One region of the Xanthomonas sp. WHRI 7945 genome, then DNA from elsewhere that is predicted to be linked to it. Evidence: predicted binding sites of a transcription regulator. Region 1 holds the regulator's gene; the other holds the start of a gene.
What was found. The regulator FliA, encoded in region 1, starts transcription of late flagellar genes. The targets are predictions, from matches to a motif close to TAAAGTTTNNCNNNCNNNGGCCGATAA.
Positions count from the first base shown of each region.

Region 1 (10,079 bases):
CAGCGCGACCGCGCGCTGGTCGCGCAGCTGCACTGGCTGCGCGCGTCGCGAGTGGTCCGGTCCTTGCTAGTACTCCCTGCCAACGCGCATTTCTCCGACCTGGACGAGGTGGTGCGCCGGTTCGCCGGCGCCGATCCGCAGGGGGTGATCTTGACCAAGCTGGATGAAACCGGGCGTTTTGGCAGTGCTCTGTCGGTGGTCGCGGACCACCGGCTTCCCATCACCTGGGTGACCGATGGTCAACGCGTGCCGGACGACCTGCACCGCGCCAACGCCGCCAGCCTGGTATTGCGCCTTGAAGATTTGCGGCGCGCTGCCGATAAGCCCTGTACTCCGGAGCAGAACCATGCCGTCGCGTGATTACGCCAATCTGACCAATGCCTTCCCCCTGTCGGCCACCCGCAGCGAACCGCTCGGCCCGGTGCGTACCATCGCCGTGACCGGCGGCAAGGGCGGCGTCGGCAAGACCAACATCTCGGTCAACCTGTCGATGGCGCTGGCCGACATGGGCAAGCGCACCCTGCTGCTGGACGCCGACCTGGGCCTGGCCAACGTCGACGTGGTGCTCGGGCTGACCCCCAAGTTCACCCTTGGCGACCTGGTGGCCGGCCGCTGCACGCTGGAAGAGGTGATCATCGACATGCCCAACGGCCTGATGGTGGTGCCCGCCGCCTCCGGCCGCCGGCACATGGCCGAGCTGCCGCCGGCCCAGCACGTCGGCCTGGTCAATGTGTTCTCCGAGCTGCAGCGCGAGCTGGACGTGATGGTCATCGACACCGCCGCCGGCATCACCGACAGCGTGCTGACCTTCTGCCAGGCCGCGCAGGACGCGGTGGTGGTGGTCTGCGACGAGCCGGCCTCGATCACCGACGCCTACGCGCTGATCAAGGTGCTGTCGCGCGAACGCGGCGTGGACCGGGTGCAGATCGTCGCCAACATGGTCCGCGACCTCAACGAAGGCCGCCTGCTGTACGACAAGCTGAGCCGGGTCTGCGAGAAGTTCCTCGGCGACGTGTCGCTGAACTACCTGGGCTGCGTGCCGCAGGACGACTGGCTGCGCCTGGCGGTGCAGCGCCAGCAACCGGTGGTCAAGGCCTACCCGTCCAGCCCGTCGGCGCAGGCGATCGCCGAGATCGCCCGGCGCACCGCGCGCTGGCAGGCACCGACCGCGCCGCGCGGCAACGTCGAGTTCTTCGTCGAACGGATCATCCAGCGGGGGGTCGCCGCATGAACGTCGCCGCCCAATACCGCGCCGTGCAGCGCAACAGCTCCAACGACTACATCGCCCAGCATTCTGACCTGGTGCGGCGCATCGCCCACCACCTGGCCGCGCGGCTGCCGGCCAGCGTCGAGATCGACGACCTGATCCAGGCCGGCATGATCGGCCTGATCGAGGCCTCGCGCAGCTACGATGCCGACCAGGGCGCCTCGTTCGAGACCTACGCCTCGATCCGCATCCGCGGCTCGATGATCGACGAGATCCGCCGCGGCGACTGGGTGCCGCGCTCGGTGCACCGCCGCGCCCGCGACGCCGCCTCGGCGATCCGCAAGATCGAGCAGAGCACCGGCCGCGCCGCCGCCGCCAACGAAGTGGCCGCAGCGATGGACATGCCGCTTCCCGAATACCTGCGCTTGATGGAAGATGCCGCGCGCGGCCAGGTGCTGAGCCTGGAATCGCGGGTCGAGGACCACGGCGAGCTGGACACCATCGCCAAGGGCGGGCCCAATCCGCAGCAGATGCTGGAACGCAGCGAATTCGGCCGCGAGCTGGGCAAGGCGATCGCGCAGTTGCCCGAACGCGAGCAGCTGGTGCTGTCGCTGTACTACGAACAGGAATTGAACCTGAAGGAAATCGGCGCGGTGCTCGGTGTCAGCGAGTCGCGCGTCTGCCAGATCCACGGCCAGGCCACGGTACGGTTGCGCGGGCGCTTGAAAGCGTTCGAAGCGGCCGACGCCGGCCTGGAAGACGAAGAATAAGACCCAAGGAGTTAGCGGTGAACAAGAACATGCGGATTTTGATCGTGGACGATTTCTCGACGATGCGGCGCATCGTCAAGAACCTGCTCGGCGATCTCGGCTTCACCAACACTGCAGAGGCCGAAGACGGCAACAGTGCCTTGGCTGCACTGCGCTCGGCACCGTTCGAGTTCGTGGTCACCGACTGGAACATGCCCGGCATGACCGGCATCGACCTGCTGCGCAACATCCGCGCCGACGACAAGCTCAAGCACCTGCCGGTGCTGATGGTGACCGCCGAGGCCAAGCGCGAGCAGATCATCGAGGCGGCGCAGTGCGGCGTGAACGGCTACATCATCAAGCCGTTCACCGCGCAGACCCTGCAGGAAAAGCTGGGCAAGATCTTCGAGCGCCTGGGAGCGACCGCCTGATGGAAGCCACCGCCGAACGCAGCGCCCTGATCGAACGCCTGCAAGGTGCGCTGGACGCACTGGAAAAAGGCGACGAAGCCGGATGGCGCAAGGAAATCGACACGCTCGCCGCCTGGCGCACGCGGCCGATGATGCAGGGCCTGAGCAGGCTGGCGCGCGACCTGGGCCAGGCGCTCGGCGAACTGCCGACCGTGCCCACCGAGGCCGGCGAGCTGGACGATGCCTGCTCGCGCCTGGACCACGTGGTGGCGATGACCGAAGAGGCCAGCCACCGCACCCTGGACCTGGCCGAGGAATGCCGCGCACTGGCCGAACAGCTGCGCGCCGGCGGGCTGACCGGCGACCAGGGCGAGATCCTCGACAAGATCCGCCACAACCTCACCGAGATGGCCCTGGCGCAGAGCTTCCAGGACCTGACCGGGCAGATCATCCGCCGCGTCGCGACCATCGTGCGCCGCGTCCACGAAGGCTTCGGCGCGCTCGGCCTGCCGCCGAAGGAAGACAAGAAACCCGACGGCAGCCTGGCCGGCCCCGCACTGGCCGGACTGGACCGTCACGGCGTGTCGCAGAACGACGCCGACGACCTGCTGTCCGGACTGGGATTGTAATTTTATGAGCGCCGTACCCGACGACATCGCTGCCGACTTCATCATCGAAGCCCAGGAAATCCTGGACCGGCTCGGCGAGCAGCTGGTGTCGCTGGAGCAGGCGCCCGAGGACAGCGACCAGCTCAACGCGGTGTTCCGCGGCTTCCACACGCTCAAGGGCGGCGCCGGCTTCCTGGCGATCAACGCCATGGTCGAGCTGTGCCACGCCGCCGAGGACACCCTGGGCCAGGCCCGCGCCGGCCAGGCCACACTGCAGGCGCGGCACTTCGACGCCGCGCAGCAGTCGCTGGACTACCTGCAATCGATGCTCGACGCGTTCGGCAGCGGCAACGAACCGCCGCGCGCGCCGCAGCAGCTGATCGCGCAGTTCGCGACCAGCGGCGAAGAGACCGCCGCACCCAGCGCCAAGGCCGCTGCGGTCGCCGCGCCGGCAGCGGCCGCGGGCGGCAACAGCGAGATGATCGACGACGACGAATTCGAAGCGTTGCTCGACCAGTTGCACGGCGGTGCCGCACCGGCCGCGCTGCCGGTACCGGCCGCCGCGCCGCGGCCGGCACCCAGCGCCAAGCCCGCCGGCGCGCCGGCCAAGGCCGCCGAACCCGAACACACCGTGCGCGTGGACACCAAGCGCCTGGACGCGATCGTCAACCTGATCGGCGAACTGGTGCTGTCGCGCAACCGGCTCAAGACCCTGCGCGTGCGCCTGCGCGACGAGGAACTGGACCGCGCGGTCAGCAGCCTGGACATCGCCACCGCGCGCCTGCAGTCGGCGGTGATGCGCACCCGCATGCAGCCGGTCGGCAAGGTGTTCTCGCGCTTCCCGAAGGTGGCGCGCGACGTCGCCCGCTCCCTCAACAAGGAAGTGGACCTGGAACTGATCGGCGCCGAAACCGAACTGGACCGCAACCTGGTCGAGGCGCTGGCCGATCCGCTGGTGCACCTGGTGCGCAACGCGATCGACCACGGCATCGAGACCCCGGCGCTGCGCGAGGCCACCGGCAAGCCGCGCGGCGGCCACGTGCGCCTGTCGGCGCAGCAGGAAGGCGACTACGTCAGCATCGAGGTACAGGACGACGGTGCCGGCATCGACCCCGAACGCCTGCGCCAGAAGGCGCGCGAGAAGGGCCTGATCGATCCGGAAGCCGCCGCGCGGCTGACCACCGAGGAATGCCTGCACCTGGTGTTCCTGCCCGGCTTCTCGACCAAATCCGAAGTCACCGACATCTCCGGCCGCGGCGTCGGCATGGACGTGGTGCAGTCGCGCATCCGCGAACTCAGCGGGCAGATCCAGATCCAGTCCGAACTGGGCCGCGGCAGCCGCTTCCTGATCCGCGTGCCGCTGACCCTGGCGATCCTGCCGACCCTGCTGGTGCAGGCCGGCGACACCGTCTATGCGCTGCCGCTGGCGCGCGTGGTGGAAGTGCTGCACGCGCCGAGCCGCTCGCTGGGCTGGTTCGACGGCCGCGCCGTGCTCGACCGGCAATCGCACACCCTGCCGCTGGTCGACCTGCGCCAATGGCTGAACATCGAGGCACCGCAATTGCCGCTGCTCACCGTGGTGGTGCTGCAGGCCGGCGAATCGCGCATGGGCCTGGTCGTGGACCAGGTCCGCGGCCGCGAGGAAGTGGTGATCAAACCGCTGCCGCGCGCCCTGCGCGGCCTGCCCGGCTACGCCGGCGCGACCCTGATCGGCGACGGCCGGCTGGCGCTGATCCTGGATGTGGACGGGTTGAAGAGCTGAGGACTCGGGACTCGGGACTCGGGACTCGGGACTCGGGACTCGGGATGATGTCCCGGGCCAAATCGCTGTTAAGCGATTTGATGAAAAAAGTGCCGATTTTTTTTGAAGAAAAAGCGGCTTTTTTTTAACCCAGCCGCTTTTCTGTAGGAGGGGCTTCAGCCCCGACGCCGTACCGATAACGCCTCGGGGCTGAAGCCCCTCCCACAGAAAAGCAAAAACGCAGCGCACTCGCGACCACCCTCCGAGTCCCGGGTCCCCAGTCCCGAGTCCCGAGCTCCACCATCAAGTCCCTCCCCCATCTGCCGATAGATCCTGCATGGACAAACTCAGTCTCATCGGTCTGCTGTTGGCGATCGCCTCGCTGGTCGGCGGCAGCATCCTCAAGGGCGCCGGCATTTCGGCGCTGTGGTCGCCGGCCGCGTTCGTGATCGTGATCGTCGGCACCGTCGCCGCGATCCTGGTGCACACGCCGCCGGCGGTGTTCCGGCGCGCGTTCCAGATCGCCAAGTGGATCCTGCATCCGCCGGCCAGCGATCGGCAGCAGCTGCTGCAGCAGATCGTGGAGTGGAGCAACATCGCCCGCCGCCAGGGCCTGCTCGGCCTGGAGAACCAGGTCCAGCACCAGCAAGACCCGTTCGTGCGCAAGGGCCTGCAGATGCTGGTCGACGGCGTGGAACCGGAATCGATCCGGCACATGCTGGAGATCGACCTCGACGGCCAGGAACACTGCGACCTGGCCGCGGCCAAGGTGTTCGAAGGCATGGGCATCTACGCGCCGACGTTGGGCATCATCGGCGCGGTGCTGGGCCTGATCGCGGTGATGAAGAACCTGGCCGACCCGAGCAAGCTCGGCCACGGCATCGCCGCCGCGTTCACCGCCACCATCTACGGCATCGCCTCGGCCAACCTGCTGTTCCTGCCGATGGCCAGCAAGCTCAAGAGCGTGATCAAGCACAGCAGCGGCGAGCGCGAAATGATCATCGAAGGGCTCATCGCCATCGCCCAGGGCGAGAACCCGCGCAACATCGAATCGAAGCTGGCCGGCTTCTTGCATTGACCCGACCACTATGGCCCGCAAGCGTCAGCACGAAGATCACGTCAACCATGAGGCATGGGCCATCCCCTATGCCGATCTGATGACGTTGCTGCTCGCCTTCTTCGTGGTGATGTACGCGCTGTCCACGGTCAACGAGGCCAAGTACCGGGTCATGGCCGACGCGATGAGCACCGCCTTCGGCGGCGCGCCGCGGACGATGAGCCCGGTGCAGGTCGGCGAGCGCCTGATGCAGGGCCAGGGCGGCGCGCGTCCGACCCCGATCAAGTCCAGCCCGGCGCTGTCCCTGCCCGACCCGAACCGGCTGCCGTCGGCCTCGCCGCTGCGCGCGGCCGACGCGCTGCGCAACGAAGAACAACTGCGGCGCGCGCAGCGCCAGCTCGACGGCATCGCCGCCCGGCTCGGCGCCGCCCTGGCGCCGCTGATCGACAAGAAGCTGATCAGCGTGCGCCATGCCGGGCTGTGGATCGAAGTGGAGATCAACAGCGACATCCTGTTCGGCTCCGGCTCCGCGTCGCTGGACCAGAGCGCTCGCGCCACCCTGACGCAACTGGCGCAGGTGCTGGTGCCGGTGCCCAACGGCGTGCGCGTGGAGGGCTATACCGACAACAGCCCGATCGCCACCCTGCAGTTCCCGTCCAACTGGGAGCTGTCGGCGGCGCGCGCGGCCAGCGTGGTGCATCTGTTCGCCGACCAGGGCCTGCAGCCGTCGCGGCTGTCGATGATCGGCTACGGCGAGTTCCGCCCGCTCGCCGACAACGACAGCCAGGCCGGCCGCAACGCCAACCGCCGCGTGGTGCTGGTGATCCTGGCCGATGCCGGCGGCGCCGAGGCCGACAGCCTCGACGCCGGCCGCGGCACCGCGCCCGTCGCCGCGGCGGCCGGTACTCCGTCGCCGCAAGACCGATTCAGCAGTGCCGGCACCGCGCCGGCGTCCCCGATCCAACCCGCCGCGGCGGCTGCCGGCGCTGCCGGCGGGCCCCGCGCCGTACCTGCCGCAATTGAAGGAGTGAACTGATGCGCATCTGGGCGATTGCCAACCAGAAGGGTGGCGTGGGCAAGACCACGACCACGCTGGCGCTGGGCCGCGGCCTGGCCATGCTCGGCCACCGGGTGCTGATGCTGGATCTCGATCCGCACGCCTCGCTGACCCGCGCCTTCGACGTGCCGCAGGACCCGCCGCCGAGCGGCGTGCTCGACCTGTTCGCGACCCCGCCGGGCGACCTGGCGTCGCTGGCCCACAACAGCCCCATCGACCGCCTCAGCTACGTCTGCGGACAGACCGCGCTGGCCACGCTGGAGCGGCGCAGCGCCAACCAGCCCGGACTCGGCCTGGCGCTGCAACAGGCCATGGCCCGCCACGTCGGCCAGCACGACTACATCCTGCTCGACTGCCCGCCGACCCTGGGCCTGCTGATGATCAACGCGCTGGCCGCGGCCGATCGGGTGATCATCCCGACCCAGGCCGAACCGCTCGCGCTGCACGGCCTGGCCAGCATGGTCCGCACCGTGGACATGGTCGAACGCTCGCGCCGCCGGCCCCTGCCCGCCTCGATCCTGCCGACCCTGTTCGACAAGCGCACCCGCGCCGGCAACGACAGCCTGCGGCACATGCAGGACAGCTACGGCGAGCGGGTCTGGGAAGACGCGATCCCGGTCGACACCAAGATCTGCAACGTCAAGGCCTTGACGATCGCCGGCGTGCCCGGCGACTACCCCGGCCGCGGCCTGGCCGCCTACCGCCGCGCGCTGGAATGGCTGATCGCCAGCGACGCCACGCCGATGGAGCAGGCCGCATGAACACGCCCGGCGTGATCGACGACTATCTGGAAGGCCTGCTGCACGACGTGATCGCCGAAGAGCAGAACGCCGAACGGCTGGCGACGCTGGCCGCTGCCAGCGCCGCGCCGACGCCGGCGCCGGCGCCGCAAGCGGAACCGGTCGCCGAGGCGCCCGCAGCGGCCGGCCCTACACCTGAAGAAATCGCCGCCGCGGTGCTGGCCGAAGCCGATTCCGATCCAGCGCTGGCCGGCATCATGTCGCAGCAGGCGCTCAAGCCCGCAGCGGCCGGCCCCACCCCGGAAGAAATCGCCGCCGCGGTGCTGGCCGAAGCCGATTCCGACCCGGCCCTGGCCGGGATCATGTCGCAGCAGGCGCCGAAGCCCGCGCCGGCCGGCCCCACCCCGGAAGAAATCGCCGCCGCGGTGCTGGCCGAAGCCGACTCCGATCCGGCCCTGGCCGGCATCATGTCGCAGCAGGCACCGAAACCTGCGCCGGCCGGTCCCACCCCGGAAGAAATCGCTGCCGCGGTGCTGGCCGAAGCCGATTCCGACCCGGCCCTGGCCGGCATCATGTCGCAGCAGGCGCCGAAGCCCGCAGCGGCCCCCACTCCGGAAGAGATCGCCGCCGCGGTGCTGGCCGAAGCCGATTCGGATCCGGCGCTGGCCGGGATCATGTCGCAGCAGGCGCAGCCCGACGCCGAGCGCCAGGCCGACCTGGAGGTGGTCGCGGCGATGGAGATGGAACGCGCCGTCACCACGCCGCGCAACCTGGCCGCCGAGGACGATGCCGCCGAAGCGCGTGCGATCAAGCGCGCGCCGATGGCGGTGCCGCCGGAGCGTCGCGCCGAGGCCGAGCGCGCACTGGCCGGCGGAGCCTCGCGCTTGCCGCCCAACCTGGAGGCGTTCATGGCCCCGAGCGCGGCGCACGAAGCCTCCCCGCACCAGCGCCGCGCGCCGGACCGCAGCACCCGCTGGCTGCGCCTGCGCTGCGGCGAACAGGCCTACGCGCTGGAACTGCTGAAGGTGCAGGAAGTGGTGCTGCCGGTGCCGCTGTTGGCACTGCGCGGCACCCCGACCGCGATGCTGGGGATCATGAACCTGCGTGGCCAGGTGGTGCCGGTGATCGACCTGGGCATCCATCTGGGCGCCGCGCCGATCGAGATGGACATGCTCACCCGGGTGGTGGTGCTGGAAGAGAACGGCGAGACCCTGGGCCTGCGCGTGTCCGCGGTCGAGGACGTGGCCAGCCTCACCGACCAGCAGATCGAGCCACCGGACAACGCCCGCATCTGCCGCATCTCAAACCACCTGTTCCGCGGCGTGGCGCGGCTGGGGGCGCAGCCGATGATCCTGCTCGACGCCGAGCAGCTGCTGCACTGACGCGCCGGACGCGTCGCTGCAGGCAGGTCCCCCGCGCCCGCGCCTTGGCGCGCGGGCGCCAGGAACCAAGCAAACGCAGCGCGTGCGGCAATCCGGCGACGCCGCCACGGCGGCGTCCAGGCTTGCCGCGGACCGCCACGGCGCCGCCGCATGCCCCGCGCGCCGCGGCCCGGCCGCGCGGCGACTGCCAACCCCGCAGCATTTTCCCGATGCGCCGCTAAAGCTTCCCGCGCATTGGCCGTTATCTGCCCTAGAACCATTCGTGCGGAGCAATGATGAGCACAGTCACCCTTGGCGAAGATCTCGGCATCGAGACCAGCGCCGACCTGAAACAACGGCTGACCCCGTTCCTGGCGTCGGACGACGAGCTGCGGCTGGACGCCGGCGAGGTCCGCCGCATCCACACCGCGTCCGTGCAGGTGCTGTGCGCATTCGTCGATGCACGTCGCCAGGACGGCAAACGCACCGTGTTCGACGCCTGCAACGACACGTTCCGCGATGCGGCACGCCTACTGGGGGTCAGCGAATCGCTGGGCCTTCCTGCAACCCCTGACAACCTGAAATCTGTGGAGAACGCCGCATGAGCGCACGTATCTTGGTGGTGGACGATTCGGCGTCGATGCGCCAGATGGTCGCCTTTGCCCTTACCTCGGCCGGTTTCGCGGTGGAGGAAGCCGAAGACGGCCAGGTCGCCCTCGGCCGCGCACAGGGCCAGCGCTTCAACGCGGTGGTCACCGACGTCAACATGCCGAACATGGACGGCATCTCGCTGATCCGCGCGCTGCGCCAGCTGCCGGACTACAAGTTCACGCCGATGCTGATGCTGACCACCGAGTCGGCGGCGGACAAGAAGTCCGAAGGCAAGGCCGCCGGCGCCACCGGTTGGCTGGTCAAGCCGTTCAACCCGGAACAGCTGATCGCCACCGTCCAGAAAGTCCTGGGCTGATTTCCTTTTTCCACACCTTTTTCCGGATTCCCCGCCCATGAGCATGGACCTGCAACGTTTCCACGCCACCTTCTTCGAGGAAAGCCGCGAAGGGCTGGACGCGATGGAAGCCGGATTGCTGTCGCTGGAAGAAGGCAACCGCGATCCCGAAGTGATCAACTCGGTGTTCCGCGCCGCGCACT
Region 1 covers NZ_JAYIQP010000002.1:81,429-91,507, reverse strand. Annotated here, with positions in the region: gene flhF (flagellar biosynthesis protein FlhF) at 1-360, shown strand, start outside; gene VDQ83_RS02305 (MinD/ParA family ATP-binding protein) at 347-1,231, shown strand; gene VDQ83_RS02300 (RNA polymerase sigma factor FliA) at 1,228-1,977, shown strand; gene cheY (chemotaxis response regulator CheY) at 1,995-2,387, shown strand; gene VDQ83_RS02290 (protein phosphatase CheZ) at 2,387-2,995, shown strand; gene VDQ83_RS02285 (chemotaxis protein CheA) at 3,000-4,736, shown strand; gene VDQ83_RS02280 (flagellar motor protein) at 5,053-5,793, shown strand; gene motD (flagellar motor protein MotD) at 5,804-6,808, shown strand; gene VDQ83_RS02270 (ParA family protein) at 6,808-7,590, shown strand; gene VDQ83_RS02265 (chemotaxis protein CheW) at 7,587-8,951, shown strand; gene VDQ83_RS02260 (STAS domain-containing protein) at 9,227-9,535, shown strand; gene VDQ83_RS02255 (response regulator) at 9,532-9,897, shown strand; gene VDQ83_RS02250 (chemotaxis protein CheA) at 9,935-10,079, shown strand, end outside.

Region 2 (10,079 bases), on a different contig from region 1:
GCTGGGTCGACGTGTTGCGGCGCCATGAACCAGCGCGGCGCGTAGGCGCCGATGGGGATCAGGGCCACGTCGGGTGCGCCGACCCTGTCGCGGATCTCGCGGAAGATCGCGCCATCGCCGTAGCCGGTGTCGCCGGCGAACCAGACGGAGCCCCGTGCGGTCTCGACGAAGAAGCCGGCCCACAGCGCCATCCTGCGGTCTCTCACGCCGCGGCTCGACCAGTGGTTGGCGCGGGTGAGCGTCACCGTCGCGGTGTCGCCGAGCGGCACCCGGTCGTGCCAGTCGCCGGTCTGGATCCGCGCAGCGGGCGCGTGCTTGCGCAACAGGAGGTCGTTGCCCAGCGGCATCACGAACAGGGGGCGATGCGCCTGGTGCAGCTTGCCCAAGGTGGCGAGGTCGAAATGGTCGTAGTGGTTGTGGCTCAGCAGCACCGCATCGATCGGCGGCAGGTCCGCGAACGCCACGCCTGGCGCCGTGACCCGCTTCGGACCGGCGATTTGCGAGGGACTGGCGCGCTGCGACCACACCGGATCGGTGAGCAGGTTGAGGCCGGCGACCTGGATCAGCACGGTGGCGTGGCCGACCATGGTGATGCGCAGCCGATCGTGCCGCTCGGCGGGAACGGCCGGGCGCACCGGCACGCGGTCGGGCCAGCGGACCGTGCCCATGGCCGCCTTCCAGCGCAGCACGCGTGCCAACGAGTTGTCGACGGTGGGCTGGCCCGGGTTGAAGAAACGCACGCCATCGAAGTGGTCGCTGGCGGGGCCGTCGTAGTAGGGGTTCTTCATCGGACGTGCGATCCGGGCGATGGCGGGCGACGGCGCAGGGTGCGCCGCGGCGATGGGAACGGCGAGCTGCGGTGACGGCTCATCCGGTGACGCCCCTGGGCGCGATGCCTTGCAGCAGCAGGCGCCCGTGCTGGTCGGCCAGCGCGGCGAGGTTCGGGGCGTGCGCGCTGTCGCGGCCGAAGACCTGGTGGAACAGCATCGCCATCAGCATCGGGCCCATGATCGACAGCACGTAGAGCTTCGGGTCGCCGGCCGGGGCGGTGCCGCGCGCCTGGGCCTTCTCGATGAGGCCGGCAACGGTGGACATCACCCGGTCGATGGCTTCGGCGTGCCAGATGCGGGCCAGTTCCGGAAACGCGCGGCTCTCGCCGATGACCATGCGCAGGATCGCCGGCAGGCGCTGGTCGCCCATGCCGTCGGCGGCGCGCGCCAACAACAGGCTGCTCAGTTCGGCAAGTCCGCCGTCGAAGGTGGCGGCGGCTTGCTCGAGCGGCGCAAGGCTGGTCAGCAGCCCGTGCCGCACCACCGCGGCGAACAGGTCCTGCTTGTTGTCGAAGTAAAGGTACAGCGTGCCCTTGGCGATGCCCGCGCGCTTGGCCACGTCCGCCAGCTTGGTCTCGGCGAAGCCGTGCTCGACGAAGGCATCGAGCGCGGCGCTGAGGATCTCTGCGGGGCGGTCTTCCTTGCGGCGTTTCCATTTCGGCGGCGCGTCGGTCATGCGGTCGATGTGCTCAGTGCGGGGCGTATCCGTGCGCCACACGATACCCGTCCAGCGCCGCGAGCGAGGCGTTGGGCGCGGCGCAGGCGACGTAGCCATCGGGCCGCAGCAGATAGGCCGCATCCTGCGCGAAGCCGGCGTGCTGGTGCTCGGGTTGCCATGCGAACACGCGCAGGGCGATATCGTGCGCGTCGCACCAGGCCTGCAGTTCGGGCCGCGCGCTGCCGTAGACGTGCAGCTGCCAGCCGATCTGCGGCAGCGGCGCGTAGTTGTCGGTGTCGTGCGTCTGCACCCACGGCAGGCGATCGCCGCCGGCGACGTCGCCGGCCTTGCCGGCGCTCAACGGGCTGTCGCGATAGTGCAGCATGGTCTGCGAGACGGTGCGGAACATCAGCTCGCTGAGGTTGCGGCTGCGGTAGGCCAGGCTGGCCAGGGCCGGGGCGACGTAGGTCCTGATGAAGCTGGCGACGCCGCCTGCGGCGGTGACCAGGGTGAAGGCGCGGTCGGTGGTGTTGACCAGGGTGCGGGCGAAGGCCTGGCGCTCTGCCGCGTAGCTGTCGAGCACGGCATCGGACGTGCGGCCCTTGAGCACGTCGGCGAGCTTCCAGGAAAGGTTGATGGCATCGAGGATGCCGGTATTCATGCCCTGGCCGCCGACCGGGCTGTGGACATGCGCCGCATCGCCGAGCAGGAACGCGCGGCCATGGCGGAACGTCTCGGCGACGCGGTGGTGCACGCGATAGGTGGAGAACCAGTTGACCCGGTCGATGCTGACGCCGAGGTTGCGGATGGCGTCGTCGCTGACGTCGGCGAAACTCAGCTGCTCGGCGCGTTCGGCACGCGCGTCGCGCACGGTGCCGATGAGCCGGTAGTTCCCCGTCGCGCTGTAGGCCAGCACCAGGATGAAATCGCCGTCGCCCAAGGCGATGTGCGCCTCGTCGGTCGACTGCAGGCCGCTCAGTTCGACATCGGCGACGTAGAACACCTGCCGGTAGGTGCCGCCTTCGAAATCGACGCCGAGCCGATGGCGCACGGTCGAGCGCGCGCCGTCGCAGGCCGCCAGATAGCGCACCTCGGCGGCCTGCTCGCTGCCGTCGGGCAGGCGCAGGCGCGCGGCGACGCGATCGCCGTGGTCGTCGAAGGCGACGAGTTCGGTGTCGCGCTCGACCGCCACGCCCAGCGCCGCGAGCTGCGCGAGCAACAGGCGCTCGTGCTGGTCCTGCGGGTACACCAGCACGAACGGGTAGGGCGACAGGCCCGTGGCCGAATCGCGCAGCGCGATCCGCGCGCGGCGCTTGCCGCGGGCCCAGATGTTCATGGCCGGGGTGCGGTGGCCGGCGGCGACGACGGCCTCGGCGATCCCCACCTGCCGGTAGAGCTCCAGGGTGCGCGCCTGCACCGCCATGGCGCGCGAGGTCTCGCCCGGGCCGGCGCTCTTGTCGATGAGGCGCACCGCGATCCCCTGCCGGGTCAGCCACAACGCCAGCGTGAGCCCGGTGGGGCCCGCGCCCACGATCAGCACCTCGCTCATGCCGTACCTCGTTTATATGACCCGTGGGTCATTTAAATCAGTTCGCGGTCTTGCCGTCAAGCGGCGGGTGCGCACGTTCCCCGGTTTCGGCGGTTCCCTGAGCTGTTCAGCAAGAAACCGGGATGGCGCTCTCAGGTTTGCGCCGTGGGCGCCGTTACCTCTCCAGACAACGCCCCAATCCCTCGTGCATAGCGGAATTGGATGCCGCCGGCCGTCCATCAGCGACAGTCCGGACACTCTTGCCTGGAGTTGCGCTCATGAAGTGGTTCCACGATCTGCCTATCGCCCGCAAGCTGGCGGTGGGGTTCACCCTGACGACGCTGATGACGATCATGCTCGGCACCTTCGCCCTGGTCCGCCTGGGCGGCGCGCATACCGAACTGGCGGCGATGGCCGGCAACGAGATTCCGTCGGTGCAGCACCTGGGCGAAGTGCGCGCGCAGCTCGGCGAGTTCCGCACCTTCGAGCTGTCGCAGCTGACCATGCTGGCCAAGCCCGACAAGGTCGCCGACTACAACAAGCGCATGGACGCCACCACCAAGCTGGTGCGCGAAGAGCTGACCGCCTATGCGGCGCTGCCCGCCGACGACAAGGAGCAGGGGCTGTACCGCAATGTCGAGGCCGACGTGAACGGGTACTTCGGCGCCAATGCCGAGATGCGCGCGGCCATCGCCGCCGGCGATGGCGTGCTGGCGCAGCAGATCTCCGACGACAAGTCGCGGCCGGCGCGGCGCAAGCTGTTCGAGTCGCTCAAGGAACTGGGCGCCTACAGCGCCGAGCAGATGCAGGCGAAGATCGTCAAGGCCGACGCCACGCATCGCGCCAGCGTGATCGCCATCGTCGCCTGCATGCTGCTGCTGTCGCTGATCGCCGCCGCGCTGGCGGTGGTGATCTCGCGCGCGGTCACCGGCCCGTTGGGCAAGGCGGTGCATGCGATCCAGTCGGTGGCGCGCGGCGACCTGTCGGTGAACATCCAGGCCACCAGCGCCGACGAGGCAGGCAAGATGCTGGCCGCGACCCGCGACATGACGGTGATGCTGCGCCGGTTCTCCGGCGAGACCCAGCAGATGGTCGAGATGCACGCCGGCCCGGACATCGGCCACCGCATCCCGGAAGATTTCCCGGGCGTGTACGGCCAACTCGCGGTCGGCATCAACACGGTGATCTTCGAACACCTGGACGCGATCAAGGACGCCATCGCCGTGCTCAACCGGTACGCCGCCGGCGACCTGTCGCAGGATGCGCGGCGCCTGCCCGGCAGCCGCGCGATCCTGCACGAATCGATGGATGCGGCCAAGGCCAGCCTGCTGGCGATCAACACCCAGATCCAGTCGCTGGCGCAGGCCGCGGCGGTCGGCGACTTCAGCCAGCGCGGCGACGCGCTGCGCTTCGATCACGATTTCCGGGTGATGATCGAACACCTCAACACCATGATGCAGGTCGCCGACGGCAACCTGGGCCAGGTCTCGCAGCTGCTGCGGGCGATCGCCAACGGCGACCTGACCGCGCGCATGCACGGCGACTTCCACGGCGTGTTCGCCGGCATGCGCGACGATGCCAACAGCACCGTCGCGCAGCTGACCCAGATCGTCGGACGCATCCAGCAGGCCTCTTCCAGCATCAGCACGGCCGCCGGCGAGATCGCCTCGGGCAACGACGATCTGTCGCGGCGCACCGAGCAGCAGGCCGCCAACCTGGAAGAAACCGCCGCGTCGATGGAGGAGCTCACCTCCACCGTGAAGCAGAACGCCGAACACGCCCGCCAGGCCAACCAACTGGCGATCGGCGCGGCCTCGGTCGCCTCGCAGGGCGGCGAGGTGGTCGGCCGCGTGGTCACCACCATGCACGAGATCGACGCCTCCTCGCGCCGCATCGCCGACATCATCACGGTGATCGACGGCATCGCCTTCCAGACCAACATCCTTGCGTTGAACGCGGCGGTGGAAGCGGCGCGTGCCGGCGAGCAGGGCCGCGGCTTCGCCGTGGTCGCCTCGGAAGTGCGCACCCTGGCGCAGCGCTCGGCCAGCGCCGCCAAGGAGATCAAGGGCCTGATCGACGAGTCGGTCGGCAAGGTCGCGGTGGGCTCGCAACTGGTCAACCAGGCCGGCGACACCATGGGCGAGATCGTCGCCTCGGTGCAGCGCGTGACCGACATCATGGCCGAGATCGCCGCGGCCTCGCAGGAGCAGTCCGCCGGCATCGAACAGGTCAACCAGACCGTCACCCAGATGGACGAGGCCACCCAGCAGAACGCTGCGCTGGTGGAAGAAGCCACCGCGGCGGCGCGCTCGATGGAAGAGCAGACCGGCCACCTCAACGATGCGGTGGCGCTGTTCAAGCTGGACGCGCACGCCGCGGCGCTGGCGCCGGCGGCCGCGCCGCGCGTGGCTGCGGCGGCGCTTCCGGTGCGTGCACCAGCCAAGGCCAAGGCCGCCGCCCCGGCACGCCGCGCACCGGCCCGCGAGCCGATCCGCGAAGCGGTCGCGGCCAACGCCGGCGACTGGCAGGAGTTCTGAAGTCCCGCCAGCATCGACGCCTACGACGAGGCCCCGCTCCGGTGGGGCCTCGTCGTTTGTGCTCGGCGGGATGCTGTTGCGCGTGCCTGCTCAAGACGCTGGCCGAAGGCGTCGTTCCGCCGCTGGAACAGGGACTGCTGCCGGCACGGATCTGCGCAGTTTCCTGCTGCCCCTCGTCGCGACTGAAGTCGCTCCCACAGGGGGCTCGACGAGGCGCGGGTCAGCCGCGTCGCGCGGCCTCGATCGCGGCGATGTCGATCCTGGTCATGCTCATCATCGCCTCGAACGCGCGTTTGGCCACCGCCGGATCCGGGTCGGCGATCGCATCGGTCAGGGCGCGCGGGGTGATCTGCCACGACAGGCCCCATTTGTCCTTGCACCAGCCACAGGCGCTTTCCTGGCCGCCGTTGCCGACGATCGCGTTCCACAGGCGGTCGGTCTCGGCCTGGTCGTCGGTGGCCACCTGGAACGAGAACGCCTCGCTGTGCTTGAACGCCGGGCCGCCGTTGAGGCCCAGGCAGGGAATGCCCAGCACGCTGAACTGGACCGTCAGCACGTCGCCCTGCTTGCCGGAGGGGTAGTCGCCGGGGGCGTGATGCACGGCGTGCACCGCGCTGTCGGGGAACGTCTGCGCATAGAACGTGGCGGCCTCCAGCGCGGTGCCGTCGAACCAGAGGCAAATCGTGTTCTTGCTGATCATCTGGACTCTCCTGGGTAGAAAGAGACAGCGGTGCGCAAGGTGCCAGAACTGAGCAGGTGCATGGCGCGTGTGCAGCAATGGCATGTGCAGTTCGACGCAACGCAATCCGGTGCGCTCGTGTTGCACGGCGGATTCTACGTCGCTGCTGGCGCTGCGGGTCGAGCCGGAACGCGTGCGCGCGTCGCGGTCGGCGCACGCGGCTGGGCCTGGCGAGCGCCGATGCGGAGCCGGGCTAGCGGGCTCTTCACCTGCGATGTGGTGTCGTTGGACATCGCACAACCACGGAGCTTTGCATGGACACCACGCTGATGCCATGGGTCGCCGGACTGTTCATTTTGTTCGTCGGCGCGGCCTTCTACCTGATCACCCGGGCCAAGAACAATCGCAACCGCCCGGCCAAGGACGCGGCCGCGACCAAGGCCGGCGACGATGCCTCGTTGAGGAAGTAACCTGCGCGACGCGGCGGCGAATCGGCCATGCCGTGGGCGCCGGGCTGTGCGACGTGCGTGTTGCGATCGGACCCGAGCGCGCAGCGCTCACGATGCGTTGCGGGCGCCGCGCCGGATCGTCGCTCGCAGCGACGCGCCTGTGTCGCCTGCCTGCTGCGCCGTCCGTGGCTCGGCGTCGGTCACGAGAAAATATCCGCCACATAGCGGCCGTGTTCGCGCTCGATCCGGTCGGCCCAGGCGTTGGCCTCCTCGGCGCTGACGTCCATGCTCTCGCGATAGATCCGCACGAAGGTATCGCGTACCGCCGGTGCCATGCGTTCGCCGTCGCCGCAGACGAAGACGGTGGCGCCTTGCCGGAACAACGCGGACACCTGCGCGCGGTCCTGCCACAGGCGGTGCTGGACATAGGCCACGCCGTCCTGCGGCGCTTGCGAGAAGGCCGGGCGCACATCGACCACGCCCATGTCGCGCCAGCGCTGCAATTCCTCCCTGTATAGATAGTCGACGTCGGGATGGTCGATGCCGAAGAACAGCAACGCCTCGCCGACGTCGCGGCCGCCCGCTTTCTGGATCGCGCGCTCCTGCAGGAAGCCATGGAACGGCGCGATGCCGCTGCCGGCGCAGACCAGGATGACCGGTGTGGCCGGATCCTCCGGCGGGTGGAAGCTGGCCTGCGACGGCCGCACCGCGACCGAGACCGGCGCGCCTTCGCCCAGGCCGGCCAGGTAGCTGGAAGCCACGCCGCGACGGCGCCCGATCCCGGACAGTGCCGGCGCGTCGAGCACGGCCACGGTCAGCGAACACTGCGCAGGGTCGCGCAGCGGCGAGGAAGAAATGGAATATTGGCGCGCGCGCAACGCGGGCAGCGCGTCGAGGAAGGCGCCCAGCGACAGCTCGCAGGCCGGGAAGCGTTCCAGCAGATCGAGCAGGCTGGTCTTCTTGGCGAGGACCTCGTCGGCGTAGGCCGGCTCGGCGGCCAGTGCCTGCAGCGCGTCGCGATCGGGCGGGCAGCGCGTGGTGGCGGCCAGTTGCGCCACCTGCGCGCGGGTCGCCGGTTGCGCCAGTTCCACGTAGTCGGTGAGCACCTCGGCCAGCGCCACCGGATAGCCGCTGGGCAGGGCGGATGCGGCGCCGGGCCGCTTGCCGATGAGCACCTGGGTATCGCTGGCCAGGCCGAAGCGCCGCAGCACGCGCTCGACCTGCGCGGCGGGGTTGCGCGGCAGCACCGCGAGATAGTCGCCGGTGCGGTAGCGCATGCCCTCGGGCAGGGCGATCTCGATGTGGCGCTTGGAGCGCGCGAACGGCGCGGCCATGTCGACCAGTTCGCGGTTCTCGACGATGCGGCCCTGGTCGAGCTCGGTGAGCCGCAACGCGCCCAGGCGCGCGGAGGGAACGATGTCCACCTGCAGCGCGTGCGCGGTCTGCGCCGTGGTCGCCTTCCCCAGCGCCTGGCCGAGGTCGGGCCACAATCCGGCGTACCAGGCGTCGAAACCGCCGAAGAAATCGCCGCCGGCATCGGTTTCGCCGCGGGGCTTGAAGCGCGCGGCGCCGGCCGCTTCGAATGCGGCATCGACCCGCTTCGGAATCGCCTGGTAGGTGCGCGCCCACTGCCGGTTGCCGCACCCGAACACGGTGTAGCGCACGCCGGCCAGTTCGCCGGCGGGCAGCGTCTCGATCCAGTCCACGAAGCGGCGCGCGTTGTCCGGCGGCTGGCCTTCGTAGGAGGAGGCGACCACCACCACTGCGCCATCGCTGGGCAGGCGCGCGGCGTAGTCGTCCAGGGCCGCCACGATCGGCGCATAGCCCTGCGCCACCGCATCGCCGCCGATGCGCTGCGCGAACGCTTCGCACGAGCCGGAATTGCCGCCGTACAGCACCAGCAGCGGGGTGCCCGGCGAAGTGCCGTCGGCTGCCGGCGTCGCCGCCGGCGCCAGGGGTTTCTGCGGCGCGGACGGCACCGCGCTGCGGCGGCGCAGGGCGACGGCGTCGCGCCGGCGCGCGCGGATGCGGAAACCGTCCGGCTTCAAGGTCAGCGTTTCCGCCACCTCGAGCTGATAGTTCGGATCGACCTGGTCCAGGTCGAAACGCTGCAGGATCATGCTCAGCACCAGCTGCGCTTCCTGCATCGCGAAGCCGCGCCCGATGCAGGCGCGCGCGCCGTTGCCGAACGGTTTCCAGGCATTGGGCGGGAGCCGCTCGGCCGCCTCGGGCGCGAAGCGCTCCGGCCGGAACGCTTCCGGGTCCTCCCATACGGCCGGGTCGCGGTGCAGGCCGGGAATCAGCACGAGCAGGGTGTCCTGCGGCGCAATCGCATAGCGGCCGGCCAGTGTGGTCGCTTCGCGCGCCGCGACCGCGAACGCCGGCGCGGTGGGCCACAGCCGCAGGGTTTCCTGCAGGATCTGCTCGATGTAGCGCAGCTTGGCCAGGTCCTCGACCTGCGGCGGCTGCGTGCCCAGTGCGGTGTCCACCGCCTGGCGCGCGCGCGCCAGCGCCGCCGGATGGCGCAGCAGCAGATACAGCGCGAACGACAGCAGGCCGCTGGTCGTCTCGTGGCCGGCGATCAGGAAGGTCACCAGCTGATAGCGGATGTTCTCGTCCGACAGCGCTTCGCCGCTCGCCTGGTCGCGTCCGTACAGCATCAGGTTGAGCAGGTCGTCGCGCGAGGCCGCGTCCGGGTCGGCCCTGCGCTCGGCGATCAAGGTATCGGCGACGCTGCGGATCATCGCCAGGTCGGCTTCGTAACGGCGCCGGCCGGGCGCCAGCAGGCGATTGGCGAGGTCGGGGCGGCGCGCGCGCGCTCCGGCCTCGGCCAACGCGCCCACCATCGCCGCGACGAAGGGGTGCATCTCGTTCTGGTAGAAGCTGTTGAAGCGGTAGTCGAAGGCGCACAGCGCGATCGTGTCCAGGGTCAGCCGGGTCATGTTGTCGGCCACGTCGATCGCCGCGTCCGGGCCGAACCGCTCCCAGCGCTGCAGCATCTGTTCGGCGATGTCCTCCATGCGCCCGAACATCGCGCGCACGCCGATCGGGCCGAACGCCGGCATCAGCAGCCGGTGCGCCTTGGCCCAGTTGGGTTCGTCGTTGTAGGCGGTGAACAGGCCGTCGCCGCCGAGGTCGCGCAGCGCTTCGAGCGGGCGGTGCAACTTCTTCTCGAAGCGGGTCTCGTCGCAGACCTCGTCCACCAGGTGCTGCCCGCTCAGCACGGTCAGCGACAGCGGACCGCTGTTCAGGCGGAAGATCGGGCCGTGCACCTTGGCCAGGCGCATCAGGCTCTGCACGGGGGCATCGCCATCGAGGTGGTGGAAATTGCCGAGCAGCGGCAGCGAACGCGGTTGCGGGATTGCGTCGGTCATGGGGTGCCTTCCTGTGGGGAGCGC
Region 2 covers NZ_JAYIQP010000001.1:27,285-37,363, reverse strand. Annotated here, with positions in the region: gene VDQ83_RS00105 (MBL fold metallo-hydrolase) at 1-788, opposite strand, end outside; gene VDQ83_RS00100 (TetR/AcrR family transcriptional regulator) at 868-1,506, opposite strand; gene VDQ83_RS00095 (FAD-dependent oxidoreductase) at 1,520-3,037, opposite strand; gene VDQ83_RS00090 (methyl-accepting chemotaxis protein) at 3,295-5,553, shown strand; gene VDQ83_RS00085 (VOC family protein) at 5,774-6,253, opposite strand; gene VDQ83_RS00080 (hypothetical protein) at 6,547-6,702, shown strand; gene VDQ83_RS00075 (bifunctional cytochrome P450/NADPH--P450 reductase) at 6,882-10,055, opposite strand; gene VDQ83_RS00070 (TetR/AcrR family transcriptional regulator) at 10,052-10,079, opposite strand, start outside.
Region 2: VDQ83_RS00090 (methyl-accepting chemotaxis protein) is a predicted target of FliA. The motif match lies at 3,169-3,195, and genes of this name have one in related genera.